Linked DNA regions of Azospirillum brasilense. The main gene of each other region encodes a partner of the protein of the gene in region 2 in a complex. Links are inferred from orthologs where the notes say so. Each region holds a gene or a part of one and is shown on either strand. Other genes may lie near its edges.

Region 1 (11,697 bases), 270 kb from region 2 along the record:
CCTCGACCGGCTCCAGCCGGGCGTGCAGGACCGGCAGGGCGCCGGCCACCCGGCGCTCCACCCCGGCGCGGTCGTCGCCCAGCACCACGACGGCCCCGGCGCGGGCCAGCCCGCGGGCCACCGGCTCGCGCAGGGGGCCGGCGGGGATGAGATGCCCGTTGCCGAAACCCACCGCCCCGTCCACCACGATCAGCGACAAATCCTTGGCGAGGCCGGGATTCTGGAAACCGTCGTCCATCACCAGGACGGAGGCGCCCGCGGCGATGGCCGCCCGTGCCCCGGCGGCGCGGTCCCGCGCCACCCAGCAGGGGCCATGGGCGGCCAGCAGCAGCGCCTCGTCGCCCACCGCGGCCGAATCGTGGATGCCGAGATCGACGGCCAGCGGGCCACGCTCGCGCCCGCCATGACCGCGGGTGAGGAAGACAGGGGCGATGCCGCGGGCGCGCAGGGCCTCGGCCACGGCGATGCAGGCCGGCGTCTTGCCGGCGCCGCCCGCCACCAGATTGCCGACGCAGAGGACCGGGGCTGCGGCCCGCTCCGGCTGACCCGCCGCCATGCGCAGCCGTCCGGCCAGCCCGTAGAGCGCGCCCAGCGGGGCGAGCGCCCAGCCGAGAGCCGCCCCGGCGGCTCCGCCGGACCCGTACCAGAAGCCGGGAGTCCTCATGCCGCGGGCCGGACGCGTCCGGCGCCGAGGACGGGAGCGAGCGCCGCGAGCGCGCGGTCGACGATCCGCCGGTTGCCCTCGGTCACCGCGGTCGCGCCGGCGACGACGCGGTCGCGGGCGGCCTCGTCGCTCAGCAGGCGCCCGACCGCGTCGGGCAGCGCCTCCGTCCCCGGCACCGGCAGGGCGCCGCCGGCGGCTTCGAGCTGGCGGGTGATCTCCGTGAAGTTCCACATGTGCGGGCCGTAGAGGACGGCGCTGCCGAGCAGGGCGGGTTCCACCGGGTTCTGGCCGCCGTGGGGCACGAAGGAACCGCCCATGCAGACCACCGGGGCCAGCCGGTAGAACAGCCCCATCTCCCCCATCGTGTCGGCGATGTGCACGGCGTCCGCGGCGGCGGGCAGGGCGCCTTCGCCGCGGCGCGAGACGGTCAGGCCGCGCCCGCGCAGCAGAGCCGCGATGTCGGCGCCGCGGTGGGCGTGGCGCGGAATCACAAGGGTCAGCAGGCCGGGCAGGCGCGGGGCCAGCGCCTCATGCACCGCGGCGGCCAACTCGTCCTCGCCGGGGTGGGTGCTGGCGAGCAGCCAGACGGGGCGCCCGGCGCAGGCCGCGCGCAACGCCGCCAGAGCCGCGGGATCGGCGGGGGGCGGCTCGGCGGAGAATTTCAGGTTGCCGACGCTGACGACGCCCCGCGCGCCCAGCCGGCGCAGGCGGTCGGCGTCCCCCTCCGACTGGGCCAGCGTGATCTGGAAGGTCGAAAGCAACGGCGTGATCAGGCCCGACGCGCAGCGCCAGCGGTTGAAGGAGCGCTCCGACATGCGCGCGTTGACCAGCGCCGCCGGAATGCCGCGCGCCCGAACGGCGCCGAGCAGGTTGGGCCAGATTTCCGATTCCGTCCACAGCACCAGATCGGGGCGCCAATGGTCGAGGAAGCGGTCCACCGCCGTCGGCAGGTCCACCGGCACATACTGGTGAAAGGCGCGCTCCGGCAGGCGGCGGGCCATCAGCTCCGCCGAGGTGACCGTGCCGGTGGTCATCAGGACCGTCAGGTCCGGCGTTTCGTCGAGCAGGCGGTCGATGAGGACAAGGACCGAGTTGGCTTCGCCCACGCTGGCCGCGTGAATCCAGGCGAGCCGCCCAGGAGGGCGTGGACGCGCGGCCGTGCCGAACCGCTCCCCCCGGCGGGCGGAGTCCTCCTTGCCGGCGGCCAGACGTCGGTCGAGATACAGACGAACCGCCGGCCCGGCGAGGGTCGTCAGGCCGCGGTAGAGTGACTGAAGCATGCGGGTCGAAACGCCATCCGACAAAACCAGCGCGGCCAGATTTCCCGGCCACGGTCCCCACCACTTTAGCACGGGGGGCTGTGGCAGAGGTAAGGCTTTGCGCTGGCGCCCACCGGAAGGCCGATGGCCGGATGGGGGTTGTCTGCATACCAGGGTATGACGATTTTGCGACCCATTATGATAATTTTGAAGCAATCCGATGCTATCCTGACGGCGTAGAAACGTTGGCAACTTCAAGGAAGGCGGGCAATGCGCCAGCCTCCAACATTTCGGGATGATAATATCATGGCGGGCGTACAGGAACGTGACGGCCAGGAAAACCGGCTCCGGGCCTTCAGCATCACCGAAGCGGACATTGCGCGTCTGCGCGCCAACCGGGATTTCGCGCAGCACCGTCTGCCTGCGCTGCTGGAGCAGTGGCACAGCGCCTTCGCGGCTTGGCCGGAAATCCGCGACGCCCTGACCCTGCCCGACGTCCACGCCGCGCGTGTCGCCCATTGGAGCCGCGTGGTCTCGGGCGATCTCGGGCCGGGCTTCCTGGAATCCGCCCATCGTCTGGCCAAGGCCTTCTACGACCACGGCGTGCCGGGCTATGCGGTCGCCATCTGCCATCACACCGTGTCCAGCGGCATCATCCGCGACCTGGGTCTCGACGCGGCGGAAGGGCGCGGATTGCTGTTCGGATCGAGAAAGGCGGCGGAGCGGGCAGCCCTGCGCGACACGCTGGGCCGCGTCGCCTGGCTCGACCTCGAGGTGCTTCTGGAGACCTACGCGGCGGCCGAGCAGGAGAGCAAGCGCGCCATCCTGAACCAGCTCGCCGACAGCATGGAAGGCAGCGTCCGCGGCATCGCCGACAACACGGTGGCCGCGTCGGACGAGATGAAGGGCAATGCCCAGCGCATGGCGCAGATCGCCGCCGCCACCAACCGCCAGTCGCTCGCTGTCGCCGCCGCCGCCGAGCAGGCGTCGGCCAACGTGCAGACGGTCGCCGCCGCGTCCGAACAGCTCACCAGCTCCATCGCCGAGATCAGCCGGCAGGTCGCCCAGTCGTCGCAGGTTGCCCGCGGCGCGGTGGCCGAGGCGGAGCGGACCAACGCCACGGTGAACGGGCTGGTCGACGCCGCGCAGAGGATCGGCGCGGTGCTTCAGCTCATCAACAGCATCGCCGGGCAGACCAATCTGCTGGCGCTGAACGCGACCATCGAGGCCGCCCGCGCCGGGGAGGCCGGCAAAGGCTTCGCGGTGGTCGCGCAGGAGGTCAAGAACCTCGCCAACCAGACGGCCAAGGCGACCGAGGACATCTCCATCCAGATCGCCAGCATCCAGGAGGTCGCGCGCGGCTCCGCCGAGGCGCTGAGCGGGATCGGCGCCACCATCGGCAGCATCAACGACATCGTCATCACCGTCTCCGCCGCGGTGGAGCAGCAGACCGCCGCCACCCAGGAGATCGTCCGCAACGTGCAGGAGGCCGCACGCGGAACCCGCAGCGTGACCGACACCATCGGGGCGGTGACCAGCGGCGCGTCGGAGACCGGCAGCCTGGCCGAGGAGGTGCTGGGGTCCGCCGGCAACCTGCACCGCGAATCCGACCGCCTGCGCGAGAGCGTGGACCTGTTCATGCAGCGCATCCGCGCCGCGTGATCGGAACGGGCGGGGACCGGCCGCGTGCCGGCCCCGCCCCATGTCGTCCTCAGGTGAATGGGCGCAGGTTCGCCAGGAACTGTTCGGCGGAGCGGCGCCAGGAGAAGTTCAGGGCATAGTTCCGGCACACTTCCGGCTGGATGGTCAGGGCGCGCTCGATCGCCCCCTTGAGATCCTCGTCTAGGCAGCCGACAGCGGAACCGTCAACCACGTCCAGCGGGCCGGGCACCGGGTAGGCGGCCACCGGCACGCCCGAGGCCAGCGCCTCCAGCAGCACCAGACCGAAGGTGTCGGTGCGCGACGGGAAGACGAAGACGTCCGCCGCGGCGTAATGCTGGGCCAATTCCTCGCCATGGCGGGCGCCGGCCCAATGGACGTCCGGGTATTTCTGCTGAAGCTCCGCGCGGGCCGGGCCGTCGCCGACCACCAGCTTGCTGCCCGGCAGGTCGAGCTTCAGGAACTCCTCCAGGTTCTTCTCCACCGCCACGCGCCCGACATAGAGGGCGATAGGACGGGGCAGCGCCAGGAACTCCTTGGCGCGGGGGCGGAACAGGTCGGTGTCCACGCCGCGCGTCCAGCGCCGGATGTTGGTGAAGCCGCGGGCGGCGAGGTCGCTCTCGATGGATGGCGTCGCCACCATCACCGCCGAGGATGGCCTGTGGAAGCGGCGCACCACCGCGTAGCTGAGCGCCAGCGGCACCGGCGCCCGGTCGCGCACATACTCGGGAAAGCGGGTGTGGTAGGCGGTGGTGAAGGGCCGGCCGCGGTGCAGGCAGTAGCGCCGGGCGGCGAAGCCCAGCGGCCCTTCGGTGGCGATGTGGATGCAGTCGGGGCGCAACGCTTCGATCATTGCGTTCAGCCGCCGCCCCGCGCCCAGCGCCAGCCGGATTTCCGGGTAGGTGGGCATGGGCACGGTGGGGAAGCGGTCGGGTCCGATCACCTCGACCCGGTGGCCCATGGCCTCCAACTCCGAGCGGACGGTGCCGATGGTGCGCACCACGCCGTTGACCTGGGGGAGCCAGGCGTCGGAGACGATCAGGATGTTCACGCCGCAACCGACTCCTTGGCCGCCTTCTCCTTCACATTCTCCGGCTTCTCCTTGGCCGGGATGCGGGCGGGCAGCGTCGTTGCGGCGCGCCGGCGGATGTCCGCCGCCCAATCGATGATCTCCAGCCGGCCGCAGGGATGCTCGACCAAGGCGGTGCAGGACTCGACCCAGTCGCCGTCGTTGCAATAGAGGATTCCTTCCATGTCGCGGATTTCCGCGGTGTGGATGTGGCCGCAGACGACCCCGTCCACCTTGCGGCGCCGGGCCTCGTCGCCGAGGGCGGTCTCGTAGTTGCCGATGAACTCGACCGCCGTCTTCGTCTTGTGCTTCAGGAAGGCCGACAGGGACCAGTAGGGGAAGCCCAGCTTGCGGCGGACCCAGTTGAACAGCGTGTTGACCTGGAGCAGCACCACGTAGGCGTTGTCGCCGATGAAGGCCAGCCAGCGGGCGTACTTCACCACCACGTCGAAGCGGTCGCCATGGGTGACCAGAAGCTGCCTCCCGTCGGCGGTGACGTGGATCATCTCCTCGACCACCTGGACGCCGCCGAACTGCAGGCCGACATAATCGCGGGCGGCCTCGTCGTGGTTGCCGGGAATGTAGTAGACCTGCACGCCCTTGCGCGCCCGGCGCAGGATCTTCTGCACCACGTCGTTGTGCGCCTGCGGCCAGTACCATGTCTTGCGCAGCCGCCAGCCGTCCACGATGTCGCCGACGAGATAGAGGTGGTCGGACTCGTTGTGCTTCAGGAAATCGAGAAGATACTCCGCCTTGCATCCCCGCGTGCCCAGATGGACGTCGGAGATCCAGATGCTGCGGTATCGCTTGACGTCGCGTGATGCGCTCATGCCCCGCTCCATCGCCGTTCCGGCAAGGATTCGTTGAAACGCTTTCCCTATATCCGCGAGTCATTATCTTGACAATGTTTTCAAGCGTTCGCATTTGTTGGAGCCAACGATTTCGAGAAGACTTCTTTTCAGTGCAACAAAGGCGACAAATGACTTTATCAAAACTGAAACGGGATGGTCATATTGGGGGCTGCTGTGGCTGACGGGGGCGAATCGGTGCCTGAGGCATCCGGGCTGGCCGCGGCGACCCGGCGTCGTCTTCTGGTCATCCACAACCCGGTGGCCGGCGCCCGCCGGGCGCGCCGTCTGGGTGCGGTACTGGAACTGCTGGAGCAGCGCTACGGGGCCCCGGTGACGCTTCGGGCCACCGGCGGGCGCGGCGACGCGGAGGCGATGGCCCGCGCGGTAGCCCCCGGCGCCTTCGACGCGGTGGTCGCCGCGGGTGGCGACGGCACCATCAACGAGGTGGTCAACGGGCTGGGCGCGCGCGGACGCGGGGAAACGACAATACCCTTGGGCATCGTGCCGCTGGGCACCGCCAACGTGCTTGCCCATGAACTGGACCAGCCCCTGGATGCGGAGGGCGTGGCGCGGGTGCTGGCGGAAGGGCGCACGCTGCCCGTGCATCTGGGTGTGGCGAATGGACGCGCCTTCGCCATGATGGCCGGCGCCGGCCTGGATGCCCACGTGGTCGAGCGGGTGGACATGCGGCTGAAGCGGCTGATCGGCAAGGGTGCCTACGCGGTGGAAACGCTGGCCCGGATCGCCGCGGGCGGCGGCGGCCCCTACCGCGTGGCGGTGGACGATGCGGAGCCGGTGGAGGTCGCCTCCGTCATCGTCGCCAAGGGGCATTTCTACGGAGGGCGCTTCGTTTGTGCGCCCGACGCCCGGCTGACCGACCCGCGGCTGCACGTCTGCCTGTTCCCGCGGGCGGGGCGGGGGAACGCCCTGCGCTACCTGTGGGGCGTCACCGCCGGTCGTCTGCCGCGCTTCCCCGACTACCGCATCCTGCCCGCCCGCCGGGTGGTCATCGACGGGCCGGCGGGGGAGCCCGTGCAGGGCGACGGCGACGTGATCGCCCGTCTACCGGTGGAGATCGCGCTGGCCCCGTGGGTCCTGCCGGTGCTGGCGCGCTGAACAGCTTTTTAAGAGTCCGTTAAGGGATCTCTTGGGAAAATTACTTGGGGACATTCGATAATTACTTTGGTCTCTAAGGATTCAGGCCCCGCGGCCCAGGCGGGACCGCAAGGGGGAAGCCATGTCCACGTCGATCAACGCCCTGTTTTCGGCCACCACGGCCAGCACCACCGCGACCGCCACCAAATGGAAGCCCGCCGGGGGTGCCGCCGAGGCGGAGGGGACCTGGAAGGCGGCCTCCGACGCCGCGTCCTCCGCGGGCGCCTCGGCCCTGGCCGCCTTGAAAGGCGAGGACAGCGTGGAACTCAGCGGCTTGGCCAAGTCGCTGACCGGCGTGGCGGGGAAGGTCTTCGCCTCCATCGGCTCCAAGGGCCGCGCGATGCTGGAAGACTTCGTCAAGTCCGGCAAGATGACCGAGAAGGACGTGGCGTTGGGACTGCGCCAAATGGCGACCAACGCCGTGAAGGACCGCTTCATCAAGGAGCGGCCCGAGGATGAGGAGGACAAGGAATGGGCGGAGAAGCTCGGGGCGGCTGAAAAGGCCTTCAAGACCAAGACGGAACGCATGGGCAAGGCCATGTCGGCCCTGAACGAGGCGCGGACCGCCGCTTACGACGCCTTCGGGAAGGACGAGGACACCGAGGCGTTCCAAGCGGCGATGGCTCCGGCCAATGCCCTCTTCCGCGCGGAGTCGGCGGACATCGACCGCGAGATGATGGAGACCGTCGGCGGCGACCCGAACAAGATCAAGGGAAAGGCCTTCGCGTATTCCCTGCAGAAGGGAGAGGAGGCGTTCGAAAAATTGGATTTCGGTGCGGAAGCGGAGGGCGGCGAGGGTGGGCTGCTATCGCCGGACAATGAGAAGGGAAAGGCCGCCGCCAAGCTTATGTATGACCTGGGATTCGAGGGGAAGCTCTGGGCGAATGGTCTCGCGCAGTACGCCGCGGACGTGAACATTCCCGGCATCGGGCGTGGTGAGGTCGACAAGAGCTTCCCAGGGGGCAAAGGCTTCGAGCCCTCCGCCAAGGAGGAGGCCGAGGCCGCCGGGCTGCCGCCGCCGCCGCCCACGGTGCTGACCACCAACCAGACCCCGGGGCTCCAGGGCTTTGCGAAGGTCGTGCAGGACGCCGGTGACTCGCTGGACGCCACCTACACGGTCATGGCGAAGGAAGGCAAGGGGGTGAACTACTCCGACCCGACCGGAAAGGACGTGGAGCGGCTGTTCGGCGGCTTCGACCGGCGCAGCCTCCACGCCATTGCCAGCAACAAGGACGGAACCTTCTCCACGAACGAGCAGCAGGCGGCACAATCCGTCATGGCCCGCCAGCAGAAGCAGGCGATGGACGCCGCCGACCCCCTCGGCACCGACAAGGCCGCCGCCTACCGCGCCGGGGTGAAGTTCCTTGACGAGGCCAGTCAGGAGGAAAAGGAGTCGGTCAACTGGTCGGTGCAGCGGGCGGCACTCCAGTACAGCTACGAGAAAACGACGAAGGAAACCGGTGCGCCGATGGAGCGGCTGGGCAACGGCAGTGCGCTCGCCTCGGTGCTGAAGGACGCGCTGGAGGCCCAGGACGCGCAGACCGCCGACGTGATGAAGAGCATCGGTGGAAAGATGATGGGAGGGGAGGGCACGGGATACGTGTCCGACCTGAAGAGCCTGTCGCTGTTCCGGGATTTCCTGCCCAACCTGTCGGTTCGCGGCGCCGGCGGACCGATGAGCGTGACGGTCTGATATCCTGCCCTTGCCACAGGCCAGCGGCGGAGCTTGAGGCTAATCCGATGGGGGTAGGGCCGCGAGGTGCGCTGGCGGCTTACCTTCGGCAGGCAGGGGAATGCGGATCATGAGTAAGGATCGGATGCGGCGCCGGAGTGGGCGTGCCGCGCTGGCGCTTCTGGCGGTGCTGTCCATGACCAGTCCGGCCACCGGCCCGGCGCTGGCGGACAAGCCCGACTGGGCCGGTGGTCCCGGCGGAGGGCATGGCAAGCCCCAGGGTGGGCCGTCTTACGAAACCCGGGGGCACGACTCCAAAGGGCGCGCCTCAGGAGGGTCGGTGTCCCGCGGCGAGGTGACGATCATCCGGGACTATTTCGTCGCCCATCCGGTCGGGGTGACGGCCCTGCCGCCGGGGATCGCGAAGAAGCTGGCGCGCGGCCAGCCGCTGCCGCCGGGCATCGCCAAAAAAGTGGCGCCCGTCGAGCTGCGCCAGCGGGTGCCGGTGTGCATGAACGGCTGGGAGTGCATCCTGGCCGGCGCGGACATGCTGATCCTGGATGCGGTCCACGGCACCATCGCCGACATCGTCCGCGGCGTGGTCCGCTGACACGAAGAGGAGGCGCCTTGCGGCGCCTCCCGTTACGATCACAGGCCGGCGATGGTCAGCCCGTCGATGCGGATGGTCGGGGCGTCCATGCCGAAGCGCAGTTCCAGGTCGCTGGCGGGCTCCAGGTTCAGGAACATCTCCTTCAGATTGCCGGCGATGGTCAGTTCGGTGACCGGATAGGCGATCTGGCCGTTCTCGATCCAATAGCCGGCCGCACCCCGGCTGTAGTCGCCGGTCACCCCGTTGACGCCGGTGCCCATCAGCTCCGTTACGTAGAAGCCGTTGGGGATCTCGGCCAGCAGTTCGTCGCGGCTCTTGGTTCCAGGGGCCATGTAGACGTTGGCCGGGGCCGGACCCGGCGGGCCGGAGGTGCCGCGCGCCGCGTGGCCGGTGGTCGATAGGCCGAGCTGGCGGGCCGAGCGCAGGTCGAGCAGCCACGTGGTCAGGTGTCCGTCCTCGATCAGGTTGCGGCGGGTGGTGGCGATGCCCTCCGCGTCGAAGGGGCGGGAGCGCAGGCCGCGCTTCACATGCGGGTCGTCGACGATGGTGATGCCGGCGGCGAAGATCCGCTGTCCCATCTTGTCCTTGAGGAAGCTGGTGCCCCGCGCGATGCTCGGCCCGCTGATCGAGCCGGTCAGGTGGCCAAGCAGTCCGCGGGAAACGCGCGGGTCGAACACCACCGGCACCTTGCAGCTCTTGACCCGGCGCGGGTTCAGCCGGCGGATGGCGCGTTCGCCGGCCTCGCGCCCGATCGACGCCGGGTCGCGCAGGTCGGAACCGTAGACCTTGCTGTCATAATCGTAGTCGCGCTCCATCCCCGTGCCCGTCCCGGCGAGCACCGAGGCGGAGAGCGACTGCCGCGACACCCCGTAACTGCCGGTGAAGCCGTTGGACGCGGCGATGGCGATGGTGGAGCGGCTCCACCCCGCATCGGCGCCTTCGGAGTTGGTGACGCCCTCGATCGCCAGCGCGGCCTCCTCGGCGATGCGGGCGCGTTCGATCAGAAGCTCCGCCGAGGGCTCCGACGGGTCGCACACGTCGAGGTCGGGGAGGGTGGTGTAGATCTGCTCCGGGTCGGCGAGGCCGCAGAAGGGGTCCTCCGGCACCACGCGGGCCATGGCGACGGCGCGTTCCACCAGCTCGTCCAGCGCCTTGGCGCTGCGGTCGCTGGAGGAGACGATGGCCTGCCGCTTGCCGATGAAGACGCGCAGTCCCAGATCGCCCGACTCGGACCGCTCCAGCTTCTCCGTCTTGCCGAAACGCTGGCTCAGCGACAAGGAGGCGCTGTCAAACAGCACGGCGTCGGCGGAGTCGGCCCCGGCGCCCTTCGCCTTGCGGATCAGATCGTCCAGCAGGGTCAGCACGTCAGGTTGCGAGGTGGTCGAAACGGGCATTACGGTCTCCGCTAGGTCTCCGGCTTGTCTAGCAAATGGGAGCCCGGAGAAGAAGAGGAAGGGGCATATCGCCTCAGGTCCGGTACGCCCGCCGCACAAATGCGGCGGCGCGCGGGGGGCTGGTGCCCGCCCGCGCGCCGCTCGTCATGCTCGCTTCAGGGTCAGGCCAGCCGGCTCTCAAGGGCGCTGCGGCCGGCAGTCGGCAGCTTCAGGGCGAAGGCGCCGTCGCCCAGCAGGGCCTGCACGCCGAGCAGCACCGTCCAGAACACCGGGAACTCCCAGCCGCCGCCCTGGGCCGAGAAGACCCAGCCGTTGCCGGTGTGCTGGAGCGTCGCGCCGATCATGATCGGCAGCAGGGCCAGCGAAATCCAGCGGGTGAAGACACCGGCCACCAGCAGCAGGCCGCCGCCGATCTCGCCGAGGATCACCAGATAGGCGAAGAGGCCGGGATAGCCGAGGCTCTCGAAGTAACCGACCGTGCCGGCGATGCCGAAGGTGAAGACCTTCAGGATCAGGCCATGGGCGATGAACAGAAGGCCCAGGCTGACGCGCAGCAGGAAGGCGGCGTAGGGGGCGGTGCGGTTGTCGATGGCGGCGTTCATGGCTTGGTTTCCTTGTCTCAGCGTGGTGCCCCGCGCCGGGGCCGTTGTCGTCTGAGGCCAAGAATAGCGATGTCTGCGATTGGGATAATCCGCATAATCATGCAATGATTGTTGCTTTTTTAAGAACAAACCCTCACGCCCGGAAGGCGTTGGCCGGATCGTAGCGGGAAGGCAGGGCGAACAGGTCGGCGGTGGTCCCGGCGTCGTGAAGGCGGGCCTTGGACGGGCTGTCATAGACCACCAGAAGGGCGGGCGGGGCGCCGTCGCGGCGGACGCAGGCGATGCCCTCCGCGTGGTCGTCGCCTTTGCCGTAGGGCAGGTTCAGCAGAGGAACCAGCCGGTCGCGCGGGATGACGGTCTCGTGGGTGACCGACAGGGCGTCGGTCCAGCGCCAGACGGCGACGGGACCGTCGAGGTCCATGGTCGGCCCGGCCAGGATCACCAGATCCTCACCGTCGAAGGTCAGTTCGCGGATGCCCAGCCCGTCCAGATCGACGAAATGCTTGCGGTACTTCTCGCCGTTCGGCCCGAGTGGGCGCAGCCGCAGGCGTTCCTCGACGTCCGGATGGTCCTCCACCGCCAGTTCCAGGATGCAGGCCCAGCCGCGCAGCACCGGACCGCGCAGCCCCAGCCAGACCCGGTCGCCATGGGCGGCCAGCCCCTCCACGTCGAAGCCGTTCTCCTTGGCGGGCACGGCGACGAAGCGGGCCAGATGCTCGTCCTCCGCCAGCGCCTTCGTCAGCGCGTTGCCGCCCTTGCGGA
Region 2 (11,765 bases):
CCGCTCGTGCCGAGCGCACAGAGAAACCGGCAACGCTCCGGGTGGGGCGTTGCCGGTCAGGTGCGAGGCTAACATCGAGAGGCTTTCGGGGTACTCGCGAGCCCGGCCCTTCGAGACGTGAAAGGCCGGACACGGGCGCGCTGCGGGAAACGCCCGCCCGGACGGTTCCGGGCGGGTGCTGGGTCTAGCGGCGCCTGACCAGGCCCAGAATCAAACTCGCCGCGAACAGGATCAGGAAAAGGAAGAACAGGATTTGCGCAATGCCTGAAGAGGCTGACGCAACTCCGCCGAAACCGAGTGCGCCGGCGATCAGCGCGATCACGAAGAAAACAAGTGCCCAATAGAGCATCCTAACCTCCCTCGCTCGGTCCGAAGCGCATTACGGCTCGTCCGGCGCGCAGTCTGTTGAACGTCCTACTCTGTGAAGAGCGTGTCAGTATTGTGCAGAACACGCCTCCGCTCTGAAAGGTTCCCGGACCCCGTTCCAGTAAAGAGCTTTTTTTGGGTAGGGGCGGTCCCATAAGGGGGAGAGGCATCCCGATAACGCTGGCTTGACCGCAACAACGGCCGACGAGCGCTGTTGTCGGGGTCGCCAGCCTGCTCGGTTCCGGCCGGGCGGGCTAAAAGGCGCAGCGCCGCTGCGGCGGTGCGAGACGCCGTATCGAGAGAAGAGGATGCCATGAACGCCAAACTGTCCCTCGCCGTTCTCGCCGCGACCCTGGCGGCCGCTCCCACCGCGATGGCCCAGACCTATCAGAACAACGCGCCGCAGGTTCCCTACGAGCGCTCCAGCCCGTCGGGCCTGCCGACCACCAGCCCGCAGGTGGAAAGCCTGCCCGGCGAGCGGGCCGACCCTTGGAGCGACCGGACCCAGAACCGGATGCCGGACGGCCGCATGCCCGACCGTGTGACCAGCGGCACCGCCGAATCCACCGTTGGGTCCGGCGCCGCGGGCACCTACGGCAGCACCGGCACCTATGGGGCGCCCGGCACCTATGGTTCGACCGGGAACATGAACAACAGCATGCCGAACAGCGGCGCCATGGGGACCACCGGGTCGGCCACCGGCACCTTGCCCAACACCATGCAGGGCAACCGGCAGGTCATCATGAACGTCGATCCCAACACCACCCAGCGCGCCGAGCGCGGCCAGAACCGCAAGGAGCTGATGCAGACCTCATTGCTGAACTACTTCAGCGCCGCCGGCTTCACCTCGGTCCGCGACTTCCGCAAGCAGGGTGAGAACTACGTGGCGGAGGCCCAGTCGGCCAACGGTACCTGGAGCACCGTGCTGCTCGACGCCAAGACCGGGACGATCTCCGAAATCCGTTGATCCCCGGTCCGCAGCGGCTCACTCCATCAGCCGCGGCCATGATCCGGTCAGGCGGCCGTAACCCGCCGTGACCAACGCGTCGTACAGGGGCAATGGCTGGCGCAGCCGTTGCCCCGCGTCGCGTCCGAGGGTGCGCACCGCGGTCGCCAGCCGCCCGTCCGGCGGCCAGGAGCCGCCGGGGCTGAAAGGTACCGTCAGCGCAATTCCCTGTTCCAGCCGCCCGCCGTAGCGGCTCTGCGCGCCCTCCGGCCCCTCGGTCCAGGTGACCTGGGCGGACAGGCGGATGCCGCCGTCGAAGGCGCGCATCAGTTCGAGCGTGCCGCCCCAATCCCCGCCGAGATAGCGCCCCAGCCGCAGCACACCCGTGGTGGCAGCCCCCGGCGCTTCCCAATAGAGGCTGGCGTGGCCGGTGTTCCGCCCGCTTTCCGGGCCAAGGCGCAGCACGTCGTCGGGCGGACGCTTCCAGACGCGGTTGAGGTCGAGCCCGAGCGCCCAGCGCGCGGTCAGGGGGCGGTACAGCGCCTCGCCTCCCACACCGCCGAACATCTCCTCGAAATGGCCGACGGACAGGCGCGTGCTCCAGCTCTCGGAGGGCGCGGCCAGCCACGCCGCGTACAGCCGCTCGACCGCGGCGAGGCGGTCGGCGTAGCGCGGCAGGTCGCTGCGCACCGGATCCGCCGCCGGGATGGCGTTGGTGTCGAGGAGGTGGAGGTTGTGGCTGACGTTCACCCGCAGCCCGCCGCTGAGAACCAGTCCGCGCAGCGGTTCTGCGGTCAACACGGTGTCGCCGTAGGTCCGCTGCACCAGCGGCGCGCTCTGTTCGAACAGGCTGGCCTCCACGGTCGGAACGACGGTCAAGGTCAACCGTGACGCCCAGTCCCCCGGAGGACCGGCGGAGCGGTCCACGCGAGCCGTCCGCCAGATTTCCTCGGAGCTGCCGCGGTGGCTGGCTGCCTGTTCCACGGCGCGGCGAGACAGGGTGACGGCGGTGCCGTCCAGCCCGGCGTTGCCGGAGACGACGGTCAGCCATTCGACCTCCGATGGCGCGCCGTCGGCCAGTAGGCGGGCGGCGCGACCCACCTCCTGCGCCAGCGGAGCGGTGCCGGCGCCCGCCGGGTCGAGCCACAGGGCCGCCTGGTCGCCGTCGATCAGCACAGCGCGGGCGGGCAACCGGTGCAGCCGGGCCAAGGCAGCGATGTCCGGGGCGGCCAGGGCGGCGCCCGGCGCGGCCGGGCGGGCGCCGACCACGGGCGGCGGCGTGAGTGCGGTGGTTCCTCCTTCCTCGCGTGGGTCGAAGCGCGCGGCGAGACGCAGCATGGCGCGCGATCCCTGCTCGACCCCCGCGCCCAGCTCCAGCCAGTTCCAGGGACGGTAGGCAAGACCGGCGTTCAGCGGCACGCCGGGCCTGAAGGTCGGGTCGTCCTGCTGCTGAGCGCGGAAGCTGTCGGCGCTGTATTCCAACTTGACGCTGAGCCCGTCCAACGGTGTGTGCCACTCGACGCCGCCGAACAGGGCCGCGCGTTCCCCGGTGAACCATGCTTCCGGCCCGCGGGACGACGCCTTCGCCGGGTCGCGGTCGCGCTTGAAGCGCCCGCCGAGGAAGCGCAGCGGGTTGCGGGCATGCCCATAGTCGCCGAGCCCACCCCAGCCGATGCCCAGGCTGAGATCGACGTTCCACCAGCGCCGCGAGGCGACCAGATACTCTCCCGCGAAGCGGCCCTTGCCGGGCAGGTCCAGCCCGCTGCCGGTGACGTCCCGCCCGCCGACCGCCAGCGCCGGCCACCACGGTCCCTCGCGCAGCAGGCGCAGCTTGGCGTCCACCCCCGGCTCGCTGAGGCCGTGCCAGCTCGGGTAGGTGCTGTCGCGGAGGGTGACCTCAAGGCCGGGAAGGAGCTGCGCCCCGGCGAAGACATGCCGGTGCAAGCCACCGAGAGCGGTCACCCCCGCGGTGACGGTGCCGTCCGGCATGCCCCGCGCGTTCGGTGTCTGAAGCAGCCCAACGGCTCCCCAGTCGGACAGGGTCGCCTCAAGCCCCTCCGCCCGAGCGGGCAGGGCGGCGAAGGACAGCGCCAGGACGAGGAGAACGCGATTCACGCCATGGTGGAGATGGTCGGGGAAAGTTCCCGATCCATGGCATTTTCATGCGTATGAATGCAACCTTCATCCCTCTTCCCTTTGGGGAGAGGGAAAATTGGAGGTGATGGACGAGGAGTGTTACAGCGGTTCGGCAGTGCAGGTCAGGCCCATCGTCTCCGCAGTGTTGGCAATGGCGGACAGGCAGGTGCCGGCGCGCTCCGGCGGGATCGAAACGGCGAAGCGGATGGTGTAATGACCTCCCTCCCGCTCCGGCAGGGTCTGGGCGTCCAGACGGACGATGTTCGCCTCGAATTGCGTGAAGATTTCCGACAGACGGGCGATCAGGCCGGGCTGGTCGCCGCCCGACACCTCCACGCGGTGGGTGATTCGGGCGAGCGGGCCGGGGTTGGGATCGAAGTCGAAGGGCGTGACCTTGATCTGCGCGCCGGCCAGTTCGGGCAGGCTGGCCAGCCCCTCTTGAACCTCCCCGACGGGGACGCCGTCGGGCAATTCGCAGACCGCCGAGAATTCCGCTCCGGACCCCATCACCGCGAAGGTCGCGTCGCGCAGGTTGGCCCCCAGCCCGAACAGATGGCCGGTGACCGCGGAGACGAGACCGACGGTCGGGGCAGAAGGTCGAAACCAGGGCGAGGGACGACACGGGCGGAACCTCCGATGCAGCAAAGGGAAGCGGTGGTGGCGATCAGGCCGCCGTACCGCCCACGGTCAGGCCGTCCAGGCGCAGGGTCGGCTGGCCGACGCCCACGGGAACGCCCTGGCCGTCCTTGCCGCAGGTGCCGACGCCGGGGTCCAGCTTCGTGTCGTTGCCGATCATCGACACGCGGGTCAGGCTGTCCGGACCGTTGCCGATCAGGGTGGCGCCCTTCACCGCCGGGCCGAGCTTGCCGTCCTCGATCAGATAGGCCTCGTTGGCGGAGAAGACGAACTTGCCGCTGGTAATGTCCACCTGCCCGCCGCCGAAGTTCTTGGCGTAGAGGCCCTTCTTGACCGACTTGATGATCTCCTCCGGCTCATAGGCGCCGGGGCGCATCACGGTGTTGGTCATGCGCGGCATGGGGTGGCAGGCGAAGCTCTGGCGCCGCCCGTTGCCGGTCGGGCGCATGCCCATCAGCCGGGCGTTCATGCGGTCCTGCATGTAGCCGACCAGGATGCCGTCCTCGATCAGCGTGGTGCACTGGCCGGGAGTGCCCTCGTCGTCCACGGTGATCGAGCCGCGGCTGTTCTCGATGGTGCCGTCGTCCACGATGGTCACGCCGGGCGCGGCGATGCGCTGGCCCATCAGCCCGGCGAAGGCCGAGGTCTTCTTGCGGTTGAAGTCGCCCTCCAGCCCGTGGCCGATGGCCTCGTGCAGCAGGATGCCCGGCCAGCCGTTGCCGAGAACGACGGTCATCTCCCCCGCCGGGGCAGGAACCGAGGACAGGTTGACAAGCGCGGAGCGCAGCGCCTCGTCCACGAAGGCGCGCCACGTCTCCGGCTGCATGTAGTGTTCGTAAGTGACGCGCCCGCCGCCGCCGTGGCCGCCCGTCTCCATGCGGTCGCCCTCGGCCACCACGACGGAGACGTTCAGCCGGACCAGCGGGCGCAGGTCGGCGACGCGCACGCCATCGGCGCGGATGATCTGCACCGCCTGCCACTCGCCGCTGATCGAGCACGAGACCTGCCGCACCCGCGGGTCCTTGGCGCGGGCGTAGGCGTCGATCTCCGCCAGCAGCTTCACCTTGGCTTCGAAGGGGACCAGAGGCAGGGGGTTGTCCGGGATGTAGAGCGCGCGGTTGGTGCCGGCGGGCGGCTCGGCGAAGGTGCCGGCATGCCCGGCCTGGACGGCGCGCACCGTCGCGGCGGCGCGCCGGATGGCGTCCTCGGACAGGCTGGAGGCGTGGGCGAAGCCGGTCGCCTCGTCGGCGATGGCGCGCAGGCCGAAGCCCTGGGTGGTGTCGAAGCTGGCCGCCTTCAGCTTGCCGTCGTCCCAACCCAGCGATTCGCTCTGCGAATATTCCAGATACAGTTCGCCGTCGTCCGCCCCCCGCAGCGCGTCGGCCACCACCCCCTCGACACGGGAACGGTCCAGGCCGGCGCGGTTGAAGAACAGATCGTCGGTGACGGCAAGCGCGCTCATGGGGACTCCGGGGTATCGGTCTATCGTAGGGCAACGATGCGGCACCGGCGCTCTCGCACCCGCACGCGCGATGTGGTCTAAAGATCAGACTTATAGTGTGGCGACGGGCGGCTCATCCGGCAAGGCTCGTCGTCCATGGGCGGAAGGGGCTTGGAAGGGGAATGGCCGCGATGACCGACGACGCGCTGGCGATGGGCCGCACCGGCAACGGAGACGCGCGCTCCCTGGCCCACCCCCTGAAGAACCATGCCCTGCGCGTGACCCTGACCAACGAGGTGCACACCCGCCCGCCGGAGGTCCTGTCCACCCCGGTCCGCGCCACCATGCTGGCGATGCTGTCGGGGGAGGGCGCGTCGGAGGCCGACCGGCTGCATCTGGAGAAGCTGTGCGATTGGGCTGGCGTGCCGCGCCCGCCCGCCGGGGCCACCCATTACAGCGGCTCCTTCGGCAGCTTCCGCCTGAAGTGGGAGCGCCACACCGAATTTTCCACCTGGACCGTCTTCCGTCCCAACGCCGTGTCCCCGGCGAACGTGTTGGTCGATCCCTTCCTGGAACCGGCGCTGAACGCGGTGCCCAAGGAATGGCTGGCCGGGCTGCCGGGCGAGCTGATGGTCGGCGTCCATGTCGCCGTCCTCGATGCCGAATCGCCGGAGCCCTCGGCCAACATGCTGACGGCGATGTTTGGCTCGCCGAGCTACATCGGCACGCGCATCTCCGGGCGGGCGGCGACGGCCTGGACCGACTTCCGCATCCATGGCGACGGCTTCTCGCGCATCCTGATCGCCGACCACGCGATGACCTCCAACCAGGCGGGCCGCGTCGTGCAGCGCCTGCTGGAGATCGAGACCTACCGGGTGATGGCGCTGCTGGCGCTGCCGGTGGCGCGCGGCGTGCTGCCGCGCATCGGCCCGATCGAGGCCGATCTGGCCGACCTGACCACCCGCATCGCCACCCTGCGCGGCCTGGACGACGAGCGGGAACTGCTCGACCGGCTGACCCTGCTGGCCGCCCAGACCGAGCAGATCGCGGCGGAGACCGCCTACCGCTTCGGCGCGGCGCGGGCTTACTACAACCTCGTGGAAAAGCGCATCGTCGAGTTGCGCGAGATCCGCATCGAGGGGCTGCCCACGGTGGGCGAGTTCATGGACCGCCGCCTCGCCCCGGCGATCCGCACCTGCGAGGCGGTGGAATCGCGGCTGCAGGCGCTGTCCCAGCGCGTGGCCCGCGCCAGCGACCTGCTGCGCACCCGCGTGGAGATCGCCGTGGAGGGACAGAACGCTGAGCTTCTCCTCTCCATGGACAAGCGGGCGCAGCTGCAGCTCCGCCTGCAGGAGACGGTGGAGGGGCTGTCGGTGGTGGCGATCAGCTACTACCTCGTCGGCATCGTCGGCTACGCCGCAAAGGGCGTGAAGGGACTCGGGATGAAAGTCGATCCCGACCTGCTCGTTGGCCTGATGATTCCCATCGTCATCGCCTTCGTCTGGTCCGGCGTGCGCCGAATCCGCAAGGTCATCACCAGCGGGCACTGACGGCCGCGGAACTTTTGCGTCCCAACACGGTGGTGGGTTACCGCAGCGCAAACGGCGACCGGATGGCGCCGTCCGCGCAAGGTCGCTTGCGCCCCACACAAGGGACGTGCAAGCCTAAAAACTTGATTTTCCGAGACAATTCGCTGTACCATCAAACTGCGACAGCTTGTCGCAGTGCGAAGCCGATACGGAAGCTCAACTTCTGTTCTGATGCGGGCTTGAAACCGGCATTGCGCCTATGTCCTTCGTGTAGGGACGCCTGACTTGTACCCAAGCGCAGTGCAGGGTTAAGCTCGCGCTGCGGGGACCGTGCCACCCACAAACGGCACGATCCCTGCATAGACCGGCACCGTCGCAACGCCCGGACGCGCAACCGCCCGACAGGGGTGGAACGCACCAGGGAAACAGGGGCGAAGGCGGGTCCGGCGGGAAGGGACGACCGCCGTCCGCGACCGCGGGCGGCGGACAACGAAGAGGGTGGGGATGAAGACGCAGACCCTGAACGCTGCCGTTCTGGCGGCGCTGACATCTTTGTGTGGATTTGCCGCGACCGGTTCCGCCGCCGAACCCCACCCCTGGCAATTGGGGCTTCAGGAGGCAGCCACCCCGGTCAAGCACGCCATGGACTCGTTCCACGACCTGCTGACGGTGATCATCGTCGCCATCGTCATTTTCGTGGCGGGGCTGCTGGCCTGGGTGGCGCTGCGCTTCAACGCCAAGAAGAACGCCGTGCCGTCCACCACCTCGCACCACACGGTGCTGGAGATCGCTTGGACGGTCATTCCGGTCATCATCCTGATCGTCATCGCCGTGCCGTCCTTCAAGCTGCTCTATCAGGCCGAGCGGGTGCCGGAGGCGGAGATGACCATCAAGGTCACGGGACGGCAGTGGTTCTGGGACTATGAGTATCCCGACCACGGCAACATCGCCTTCTCCAGCTACATGGTCCAGGATTCGGAGTTGAAGCCCGGCCAGAAGCGCCTGCTGGAGGTCGACAACCGCGTGATCCTGCCGGTCGGCACGACCGTGCGCGTGCTGGTCACCGCGGGCGACGTCATCCATTCCTGGGCGGTGCCGAGCTTCGGCGTGAAGAAGGACGCCGTGCCGGGCCGCGCCAACGAGACGTGGGTGCGGATCGAGAAGGAAGGCGTCTATTACGGCCAGTGTTCCGAGATCTGCGGCGTGAACCACGCCTTCATGCCGATCGCGGTCGAGGCCGTCTCGAAGGAGGCCTTCAACCAGTGGGTCGAGAAGGCCAAGACCGCTTACGGCGCCCCCGACACCAAGCGCGACGTTGCCGAGGCACCGTCCGCCGGGGCCGTCCAGTAAGCCTCATGCTTTGGATGCAGCGGCACCTCAAAGAAAAATCATTCCGCCGACGCGAGGGTTTAGAGACATGGCAAACGCCAATCCGGGGGAAGCGCAGGGACACGGCCACGGGCATGACCATGACCACCACATGCCGGGCTTCGTCGAGCGTTGGTTCTTCTCCACGAACCACAAGGACATCGGGACGCTCTACCTGATCTTCTCGGTGATCGCCGGGCTGATCGGCGGGTTGTTCTCGGTCATCATGCGGCTGGAACTCCAGTCGCCGGGCCTGCAGTTCGTCAGCGACGGGCAGGTCTGGAACGTGCTGATCACCGCGCACGGCCTGATCATGGTGTTCTTCGTGGTGATGCCGGCGCTGATCGGCGGCTTCGGAAATTGGTTCGTGCCGCTGATGATCGGTGCGCCAGACATGGCCTTCCCGCGGCTGAACAACATCAGCTTCTGGCTGATCGTCCCGGCCTTCCTGCTGCTGCTGGGCTCCGCCTTCGTGGGGCAGGGTGCAGGCACCGGCTGGACGATCTATCCGCCGCTGTCCTCGCCGCTGGGCCACAGCGGGCCGTCGGTGGACATGGCGATCTTCGCCCTTCACCTCGCGGGTGCCTCGTCGATCCTGGGTGCGGTGAACTTCATCACCACCATCTTCAACATGCGCGCGCCGGGCATGACGCTGCACAAGATGCCGCTGTTCGTGTGGGCGATGCTGGTGACGGCCTTCCTGCTGCTGCTGGCCGTGCCGGTGCTGGGCGGCGCCATCACCATGCTGCTGACCGACCGCAACTTCGGCACCAGCTTCTTCAACCCGGAGGGCGGCGGCGACCCGATCCTGTTCCAGCACCTGTTCTGGTTCTTCGGCCACCCCGAAGTCTACATCATGATCCTGCCGGCCTTCGGCATCATCAGCCACATCGTCTCGACCTTCTCGCACAAGCCGGTCTTCGGCTACCTGGGCATGGCCTACGCGATGGTCGCCATCGGCGTGGTCGGCTTCGTGGTGTGGGCGCACCACATGTACACGGTGGGGCTGGACGTCGACACCAAGGCCTACTTCACCGCCGCCACGATGATCATCGCGGTGCCGACGGGCGTGAAGATCTTCTCCTGGATCGCCACCATGTGGGGCGGGTCGATCGAGTTCAAGGTGCCGATGCTGTGGGCGCTCGGCTTCATCTTCCTGTTCACCGTCGGCGGCGTAACCGGCGTGGTGCTGGCCAACGGCGGCATGGACATCGTGCTGCACGACACCTACTACGTCGTCGCGCACTTCCACTACGTGCTGTCGCTGGGCGCGGTCTTCTCGATCTTTGCCGGCTGGTACTACTGGATCGGCAAGATGTCGGGGCGCCAGTATCCGGAGTTCTGGGGCAAGGTTCACTTCTGGACGACCTTCATCGGCGTGAACCTGGTCTTCTTCCCGCAGCATTTCCTGGGTCTGGCCGGCATGCCGCGCCGCATCCCGGACTATCCAGACGCCTACGCCGGCTGGAACATGGTTTCCTCGTTCGGGGCGTATCTCTCCTTTGCGTCCACGCTTCTCTTCGTGTGGATCGCGTACAAGACCCTGCGCAGCGGCGAAAAGGTCGAGGCCGCCTATTGGGGACCGCAGGCCGGCACGCTGGAGTGGACCGTGAGTTCGCCCCCGCCGTTCCACGCCTTCGAAACGCTGCCGCAGGTGAAGTGACCATCGGTCGTGACCCATCGGTCGTGGCCATGACGCCGGGGGAGCCGGGAAGCTCTCTCCGGCCGGAGGATAGTGAAGTATGACGGACCTGAGCATTGAACGGGTCTCGACAGGTCCGGTCTCCGGATCGACGCCGGGTGACTACATCGAGTTGCTGAAGCCGCGGGTGATGTCGCTCGTGGTGTTCACCGGGCTGGCCGGCATCGTGCTGGCGCCCGGCCACATCCATCCCGTGCTGGCGGCGGTGGCGGTGCTGTGCATCGCGGTCGGAGCCGGGGCCTCGGGCGCCATCAACATGTGGTACGACCGCGACATCGACGCGGTTATGTCGCGCACCGTCCGCCGCCCGATCCCGTCGGGTCGGGTGGAGCCGGACAACGCGCTGGCCTTCGGGGTGATCCTGGCCGCGGCGTCGGTCGTGGTGATGGGGTTGGCGGTCAATTGGGCGGCATCGGCGCTGCTGGCGATGACCATTGGCTTCTACGTCTTCGTCTACACGATGTGGCTGAAGCGGCGGACTCCGCAGAACATCGTGATCGGCGGAGCGGCCGGCGCCTTTCCGCCGATGATCGGCTGGGCGGCGGTGACGGGCGGGGTGGAGTTGCCCTCGATCCTGCTGTTCCTGCTGATCTTCCTGTGGACGCCGCCGCATTTCTGGGCGCTGGCGCTGTTCCGCAACGGCGACTACACGCGCGCCGGGGTGCCGATGATGCCGGTGGTCGCCGGTCCCGACGCCACCAAGCGGCAGATGCTGGCCTACACGCTGGTCCTGCTGCCGGTCGCCGTGGCGCCGTACTTCCTGGGCATTGGCGGTCTTGCCTATCTGATCGGGTCGAGCCTGCTGGGCGCCTTCTTCGTGCTGTGCGCGGTCCGCGTGCTGCGCGCCACCGACGACAAGCCGGCCAAGCAGATGTTCGGCTTCTCGATCCTCTACCTGTTCCTGCTGTTCGCCCTGCTGATGGGCGAGCATCTGGTGACCGGAATCCTGACGACCGGAGGCGGGGCATGACGATCATGGATGAATCCCACGAGGAACGCCGCAAGCGTCTGCGCGGGCGCAACTACGCGGTTCTGGCCGCGCTGATCGGGCTGGTGGTGATGTTCTACGTCATCACGCTGGTGCGGATGGGCGGTCACTGACCACGGAACGCCAAGCGGACAAACGGCAGGGAGGAAGCGGCGCCATGAGCGACCGGCCTGAAAGCGACAAGGGGCTCCGGCGGAAGAACCGCCTGTTCATGGCCGGGCTGTTCGGCCTCGTCTTCGGGATGGTCGGGCTGGCCTACGCCTCGGTGCCGCTCTACGCGCTGTTCTGTCAGGTGACCGGCTTCGGCGGCACCACCCAGCGGGCCGACGCAGCACCGGCGCGGCAGGTCGACCGCGTCATCAAGGTCCGCTTCAACGCCGACGTGAACCAGTCGCTGCCCTGGCGCTTCAAGCCGGAGCAGAAGGAACTGGCGGTGAAGCTGGGCGAGATGGGGTTGGCCGCCTATCAGGCCGCCAACCGGACCGACCGGGCCACCGTGGGCACCGCGCTCTACAACGTCACGCCGGACAAGGCCGGCAAGTACTTCAACAAGATCGAGTGCTTCTGCTTCACCGAGCAGGTGCTGGAGCCCGGTCAGTCGGTGGACATGCCGGTGGCCTTCTTCGTCGATCCGGCGCTGGCCGACGATCCGG

The links.
Region 1: the proteins of tldD (region 2) and H1Q64_RS08155 are in contact, whole or in part, in a solved structure (PDB 5NJ9), measured with the Escherichia coli proteins. The link is inferred for Azospirillum brasilense from one-to-one orthologs.

The regions. Positions count from the first base shown.
Region 1 is NZ_CP059449.1:1,710,925-1,722,621, forward strand. Bases 8,156-10,999 are described here. They hold H1Q64_RS08155 (TldD/PmbA family protein), read right to left. Parts: upstream 10,334-10,999; coding sequence 8,978-10,333; downstream 8,156-8,977. Other genes in these bases: H1Q64_RS08145 (hypothetical protein), read left to right, coding at 8,156-8,350; H1Q64_RS08150 (hypothetical protein), read left to right, coding at 8,460-8,939; H1Q64_RS08160 (DoxX family protein), read right to left, coding at 10,495-10,935. Outside these bases: lpxK (tetraacyldisaccharide 4'-kinase), read right to left, coding at 1-664; H1Q64_RS08120 (3-deoxy-D-manno-octulosonic acid transferase), read right to left, coding at 661-1,944; H1Q64_RS08125 (globin-coupled sensor protein), read left to right, coding at 2,230-3,585; H1Q64_RS08130 (glycosyltransferase family 4 protein), read right to left, coding at 3,635-4,633; H1Q64_RS08135 (UDP-2,3-diacylglucosamine diphosphatase), read right to left, coding at 4,630-5,481; H1Q64_RS08140 (diacylglycerol/lipid kinase family protein), read left to right, coding at 5,698-6,618; more of H1Q64_RS08145, read left to right, coding at 6,740-8,155; H1Q64_RS08165 (DUF3616 domain-containing protein), read right to left, coding at 11,069-11,697.
Region 2 is NZ_CP059449.1:1,986,205-1,997,969, forward strand. Bases 3,330-6,241 are described here. They hold tldD (metalloprotease TldD), read right to left. Parts: upstream 5,547-6,241; coding sequence 4,113-5,546; downstream 3,330-4,112. Other genes in these bases: H1Q64_RS09415 (YjbH domain-containing protein), read right to left, coding at 3,330-3,427; H1Q64_RS09420 (glycine cleavage system protein R), read right to left, coding at 3,548-4,093; H1Q64_RS09430 (DUF3422 family protein), read left to right, coding at 5,717-6,241. Outside these bases: H1Q64_RS09405 (DUF1328 domain-containing protein), read right to left, coding at 185-349; H1Q64_RS09410 (hypothetical protein), read left to right, coding at 680-1,333; more of H1Q64_RS09415, read right to left, coding at 1,352-3,329; more of H1Q64_RS09430, read left to right, coding at 6,242-7,075; coxB (cytochrome c oxidase subunit II), read left to right, coding at 7,559-8,404; ctaD (cytochrome c oxidase subunit I), read left to right, coding at 8,472-10,085; cyoE (heme o synthase), read left to right, coding at 10,165-11,094; H1Q64_RS33810 (hypothetical protein), read left to right, coding at 11,091-11,225; H1Q64_RS09450 (cytochrome c oxidase assembly protein), read left to right, coding at 11,270-11,765. UniProt on the Escherichia coli protein: Metalloprotease involved in CcdA degradation. Suppresses the inhibitory activity of the carbon storage regulator (CsrA).